Linked DNA regions of Alloalcanivorax dieselolei B5. Each later gene encodes a partner of the first gene's protein in a complex. Links are inferred from orthologs where the notes say so. Each region holds a gene or a part of one and is shown on either strand. Other genes may lie near its edges. The genes, in order: accB and accD.

What was found.
Region 2: the proteins of accB (region 1) and accD are in contact, whole or in part, in a solved structure (PDB 8UXZ), measured with the Escherichia coli proteins. The link is inferred for Alloalcanivorax dieselolei B5 from one-to-one orthologs.

Annotation. Positions count from the first base shown.
Region 1 is NC_018691.1:1,099,927-1,103,079, reverse strand. The notes cover bases 143-2,976. They hold accB (acetyl-CoA carboxylase biotin carboxyl carrier protein), read left to right. Parts: upstream 143-1,256; coding sequence 1,257-1,697; downstream 1,698-2,976. Other genes in these bases: accC (acetyl-CoA carboxylase biotin carboxylase subunit), read left to right, coding at 1,709-2,976; aroQ (type II 3-dehydroquinate dehydratase), read left to right, coding at 769-1,221; dsbD (protein-disulfide reductase DsbD), read left to right, coding at 143-438. In the rest of the region: more of dsbD, read left to right, coding at 1-142; more of accC, read left to right, coding at 2,977-3,055; B5T_RS05005 (BUD32 family EKC/KEOPS complex subunit), read right to left, coding at 3,098-3,153. UniProt on the Escherichia coli protein: This protein is a component of the acetyl coenzyme A carboxylase complex; first, biotin carboxylase catalyzes the carboxylation of the carrier protein and then the transcarboxylase transfers the carboxyl group to form malonyl-CoA.
Region 2 is NC_018691.1:2,923,248-2,926,531, reverse strand. What follows is about bases 320-3,284. They hold accD (acetyl-CoA carboxylase, carboxyltransferase subunit beta), read left to right. Parts: upstream 320-1,348; coding sequence 1,349-2,221; downstream 2,222-3,284. Other genes in these bases: B5T_RS12995 (bifunctional folylpolyglutamate synthase/dihydrofolate synthase), read left to right, coding at 2,218-3,284; trpA (tryptophan synthase subunit alpha), read left to right, coding at 478-1,281; trpB (tryptophan synthase subunit beta), read left to right, coding at 320-466. Also shown: more of trpB, read left to right, coding at 1-319.

The DNA.
Region 1 (3,153 bases):
GCGGCACCGGCCACCGCCACTTCCGGCACGGCGCAACCCGCCGCGACCACGGAAGACCACGGCCCCTGGCGCACCCTCACCGGTCAGGCGGCGCTGCGTCAGGCCCTGGCGGAGTCCTCCCGGGCCGGCCGGCCGGTGCTGGTGGACTTCTTCGCCGAGTGGTGCGTGGCCTGCAAGGTGCTGGAAGAAACCACGCTGAGCCATCCGGATGTGCTGACCACCATGAAGGGATTCGATCTTTATCGGGTGGATATCACCGACATCAACAGCGAAAACCAGGCGATCATGACCGAATACAACATCTTCGGTCTGCCCAGTCTGGTGTTCTTCAGCCCCGCTGGCGAGGAAGTCCCGGAATCCCGCGTGCTCGGCGAGATGAGACCGGAGCGCTTCATCCGCCATCTGGAACAGACCGTTTTGCCGGTCACATCGGGCTGATCCGGGGCCCCGGATGCTGGCACGCAACACGCAGGCACGCTTGCACGCCATGTTTGCCAGGCTGGTGTGAAACGGAAAGGTTGGATTGCTCGGGAAGGTAGTCATCGCTGGATCCGGCGATCAAACTTCGGGTTTAGCGTGCAAGCGTGTTGCGTGATTGCGTGATTGCGTGATTGCGTACAAGCGAATCGGTACATGTAACGAATAGTGTAAAGTTCTTTTTTCGCCGGGCGATTCCCCCTAGACTGCAAACTTCGGGAAAAGCCCCGGCCTGATGCCGTTTTTCCCTCCTGTTCACCGCAGATAACGACACATTCAGGGGTATCCATCTTGGCCACCATTCTGGTTCTGCACGGACCCAACCTGAATCTGCTCGGCCAGCGCGAGCCGGACAAATACGGTGCCACTAATTTGGCGGAAATCGACCAGGCCCTGCAGATCCGGGCCCGGAAGGCCGGCCATCATCTGCAGCATATGCAAAGCAATGCGGAATACGAGTTGATTGAGCGCATCCATGCCGCCCGCGGGGAAGGCGTCGACTTCATTCTGATCAACCCGGCCGCCTTCACTCACACCAGCGTGGCGCTGAGAGACGCTCTGCTGGCGGTGAGCATCCCGTTTATCGAGGTGCACCTTTCCAATATTCACCGGCGCGAAACCTTTCGCCATCACTCTTATTTCTCGGACATCGCCGAGGGAGTGATCTGTGGTCTCGGCGCCGACGGTTACCAATTGGCGCTGGACGCGACCATCCGCCGTCTGGGCACCGACGACGACATCTGACCTTTTAACATCAACAGCTCCCAACAGGACTGGACATGGATATTCGAAAAATCAAGAAATTGATCGAGCTGCTGGAAGAATCCGGAATCGAAGAACTGGAAATTCACGAGAACGAAGAATCCGTACGCATCACCCGGGGCGGCTGGCGCAACGCCGCGCCGGCCCCCGTCGCCCCGGTGGCGGCCGCTCCGGCAGCCCCGCAAGCCACTCCGGCGGCCGAGCCGGAACCGGCCTCCCCGGCCGGCCATCTGGTGCGTTCTCCCATGGTGGGCACGTTCTACCGGGCCTCCTCTCCCGGCGCCACCCCATTTGCCCAGGTGGGCCAGAAGGTCAACGCCGGCGACGTGCTGTGCATCGTCGAAGCGATGAAAATGATGAATCAGATCGAAGCGGACAAATCCGGCACTATTGATGCCATCCTGGTCGAGGACGGCGAACCGGTGGAATTCGACCAGCCGTTGTTCTCCATCGTTTAACGGAGGTCGAAATGCTGGAAAAAGTCGTCATTGCCAACCGCGGCGAGATCGCCCTGCGCGTGCTGCGCGCGTGCAAGGAAATGGGCATCCGTACCGTGGCGGTGTACTCCAAGGCGGACCGCGATCTGATGCACGTGCGTCTCGCCGATGAAGCGGTGTGTATCGGCCCGGCGCCGTCCACCGATTCCTATTTGAACATCCCCGCCATCATCAGCGCGGCGGAAGTGACCGACGCGGATGCCATTCACCCCGGTTACGGCTTCCTGGCGGAAAACGCCGACTTCGCCGAAAGCGTGGAACGTTCCGGCTTCACCTTCATCGGACCGCGCGCTGATACCATCCGCCTGATGGGCAACAAGGTGTCCGCCATCGAGGCGATGAAAAAAGCCGGCGTCCCCACCGTCCCCGGCTCCAATGGTCCGGTGGGTGATGACCCGGAAGCCACCCAGGCCATGGCCGAGCAGATTGGCTATCCGGTCATCATCAAGGCCGCCGCCGGCGGTGGCGGGCGTGGCATGCGCGTGGTGGAACATGCGGATCAATTGCTCAATGCGGTGACCCTGACCCGTTCCGAAGCGAAAAACGCTTTCGGCGATGCCACCGTGTACATGGAGAAATTCCTGCAGAAGCCACGCCATGTGGAGATTCAGGTGCTCTCCGACGGCGCCGGCCACGCCATACACCTCGGCGACCGGGACTGCTCCTTGCAGCGCCGTCACCAGAAGGTGGTGGAAGAGGCTCCGGCCCCCGACATTCCGGCTCACCTGAAGGAAGAAGTGGCCCAACGCTGCGTCAACGCCTGCAAGGAGATCAATTACCGGGGCGCCGGGACCTTTGAGTTCCTGTACGAGAACGAAGGCTTCTACTTCATCGAGATGAACACCCGCGTGCAGGTGGAACATCCGGTCAGTGAGATGATCACCGGCGTCGATATCGTCAAGGAACAGTTGCGTATCGCCGGCGGCGAAGGCCTGACATTGCAGCAGGAAGACATCACCTTCCTCGGTCACGCCATCGAGGTGCGGATCAATGCCGAGGATCCCAACACCTTCGTCCCGAGCCCCGGCAAGATCAGCTACTTCCATGCACCGGGCGGCAATGGGGTGCGGGTGGACTCTCACGTCTATGGCGGCTATACCGTACCGCCCTACTACGACTCACTGATCGGCAAGATCATCACCTGGGGCGAGAACCGCGACGTGGCGTTTGCCCGCATGCGTAACGCTCTGGACGAGATCGTGGTGGAAGGCATCAAGACCAACGTGGCCCTGCACCGGGACAAGATCTTCCGCGACACCGCGTTCAAGGAAGGCGGCGTGGATATCCACCACCTGGAAAAGAAACTGGGTAATCATTAAGACATCGCGGTCCTTTCTTTGTATGGAAAGGGCCGCGATGCCTCAGCCCAGCAAATGCCGGACCCGCTCCGCCACCTCGCCGATCTCATGGGACGGCA
Region 2 (3,284 bases), 1.8 Mb from region 1 along the record:
GTTCCACCCGTTCCTGGAGGACGAGGGCGTGGCCATGTACGGCGTGGAAGCCGCCGGTGATGGCGTCGACACCGGCCGCCACGCGGCGCCGCTTACCGCCGGGCGCCCCGGTGTGCTGCACGGCAACCGCACCTATTTGATGGAAGACGAGAACGGCCAGATCATCGAGACCCACTCGGTGTCCGCCGGTCTGGATTATCCGGGGGTCGGCCCCGAGCATTCCTGGCTCAAGGACATCGGCCGGGTCAATTACGTGGCCGCCGACGACCAGGAAGCGCTGGCCGCGTTCCGCGAGCTGACCCGGGTGGAGGGCATCATGCCGGCGCTGGAATCCGCCCACGCGCTGGCCTATGCGCGCAAGCTGGCGCCCACCATGAGCGCGGACCAGAATCTCATCGTCAATCTGTCCGGACGGGGTGACAAGGATATCCTGACCGTGGCCGACATCGACGGCATCGAGTTTTGAGGGGGAATGCCATGAGCCGTATTCAAGCCTGTTTCGAACAACTGAACACGAGCGGCCGCAAGGCGCTGATTCCCTATATCACCGCCGGTGATCCCAACCAGGCCGTGACCGTGCCGGTGATGCACGCGATGGTGGAGGCGGGAGCCGACATCATCGAGCTGGGGGTGCCGTTCTCCGACCCCATGGCCGACGGCCCGGTGATCCAGAAAGCCTGTGAGCGGGCACTGGAGGCCGGCACCAGCCTGCGCGACGTGCTCGCCATGGTCGCCGATTTCCGCCGCCAGGACGATCGCACTCCGGTGGTACTGATGGGCTATCTGAACCCGGTGGAAGCCATGGGTTACCAGACCTTCGCCGATGCCTGCGTCAGCGCCGGCGTGGACGGGGTGCTGCTGGTGGACCTGCCGCCGGAGGAATGCGAGGACATCGCGCCGCAATTTCGCCAGCGCGGTGTCGATCTGATCTTCCTGGTGGCGCCGACCACCACCGATGAGCGCATCCGTCGCATCGGCGAGGCGGCCAGCGGTTATCTTTACTATGTCTCCCTGAAGGGCGTCACCGGCGCCGCCACCCTCAATGTGGAGGAAGTGGCGTCGCGGGTTGAAACAATTCGCAACCTTGCCCAATTGCCCATTGGGGTAGGCTTTGGTATCAAAGACGCGGCATCGGCCCGGGCTGTCAGCCGGGTCGCCGATGGCGTGGTGGTGGGCAGCGCGCTGGTCAACCAGATCGCCGCCAACGCGCAACGCCCCGAAGCCATCGCACCGGCGGTGGCGGCCGTGCTTGCCGACATGCGCTCCGCCATGGACGAATAAGCCGGTGCCGTACTCGCTTGGAGATAAGCGGGTCCCATAAAGCGGGTCAAATACAAGGGTCTAGGTAATGAGCAACAACTGGCTGGAAAAGATTTTGCCCGCGGTTCGCCGGCCGCAGGAAAACCGTCGCAACAGCGTACCCGAAGGTCTGTGGCGCAAGTGCCCACGCTGTGACAGCGCTTTGTACCGGCCGGAGCTGGAGCGCAACCTGGATGTGTGCCCCAAGTGCGAACACCATATGCGCATCGGGGCCCGCAAACGCCTGAAGCTGTTCCTGGATGAAGGCGTCACCTCCGAGATCGGTGTGGAACTGGCGCCGGAGGACCGGCTCAAGTTCAGGGACTCGAAGAAGTACAAGGACCGCCTCACCGGCGCGCAGAAGGACACCGGCGAGAAAGACGCGCTGGTGGTGCTCAAAGGCAAACTGCATGGCCTGCCGCTGGTGGCCTGTGCCTTTGAATTCAAATTCATGGGCGGCTCCATGGGCTCGGTGGTGGGTGAGCGCTTCGTGCGCGCGGTGGAAGTGTGCCTGGAACAGCGGTTGCCGTTGGTTTGCTTCGCCGCCAGTGGTGGCGCGCGCATGCAGGAAGGTTTGTTCTCGCTGATGCAGATGGCCAAGACCTCCGCCGCCCTGGAGCGTTTGCGTGAAGCCGGGTTGCCGTTCATCTCGGTGCTCACCGATCCGGTCTATGGCGGCGTGTCCGCCTCCCTGGCCATGCTGGGTGACATCAACGTGGCCGAACCCAACGCCCTGATCGGCTTCGCCGGTCCGCGGGTGATCGAGCAGACCGTGCGGCAAAAGCTGCCGGAAGGCTTCCAGCGCAGCGAGTTCCTGCTGGAGCACGGCGCCATCGACATGATCGTGCCGCGTCTGCAAATGCGCGACACTCTGCACCGTCTTCTCGCCAACATGACCCGGGCGCCGCTGTCCACGCAATGAGCGACCTTCAACACTGGCTCGAACGTATCGAGCGGCTCCACCCCAGCGAAATCGAGCTGGGGCTGGAGCGTTTGCGCCGCGTCGCCGGAGATCTGGGCGTGCGCACCCTGCCGATGCCGGTGATCACCGTGGCCGGCACCAACGGCAAGGGCTCGGTGGTGCGCCTGCTTACCGCCATGGCGGAGGCCGCCGGGCTGCGCTGCTGTGTTTATACCTCTCCCCATTTGCTGCGTTTCAACGAACGCATCCGGCTGCCCGATGGCCCCGCCTCGGACCAGGCGCTTTGCCAGGCTTTCGCGGCGGTGGAGCAGGGGCGCGGCGATACCGCGCTGACCTATTTCGAGTTCACCACTCTGGCCGGGCTGTGGCTGTTCCAGCGCAGTGACGCCGACCTGTGCATCCTTGAAGTCGGCCTGGGCGGACGGTTGGACGCGGTCAACCTGATCGACGCCGATGTGGCGGTGGTCACCTCGGTGGGGCTGGATCATCTGGACTGGCTCGGCGACAGCCGCGAAGCGATTCTGCGGGAAAAAATCGGCATCGGCCGGGCCGGCCGGCCGCTGGTCTATGGTGAAGCGGCGTCGCCTTCTAATCTGGACTCGGAACTGGCGGCGCTGGCGGCCTTGCCGCTAAGGGCAGGGCGGGAGTTCACGCTGGGCGACGGCGAAGTGGCCGTGCGGGCTGGCGATGAGCAACGCCGCTACCGGATACCAGAGCCGGCGCGTCTGGGCGATGACAATCTGGCCACCGCGATCCAGGCCCTTGCCGCCGCGGGTTTGGCGCCGGCCCGGCATATTCCCGCCCAGGTGGTGGATACCGGGCTTACCGGTCGTTGCGACCGGCGCCGTTTCAACGGCATCGATTGCATCCTTGATGTCGGTCATAACCTGGAAGCGCTGACCCGGCTGCGGCGGCGGTTGCTGGCCTGTGCCGGCCGCCGCCGGCTGGTGCTGGGCATGATGGCGGACAAACCGGTGGAGCAGGTGGTGGCGCTGTTCGCCGCCGAGCCGCTGGAATGGTATTTGTGCCGGCCGGATCTGCCCCGCGCCGCCACCGTGGAACG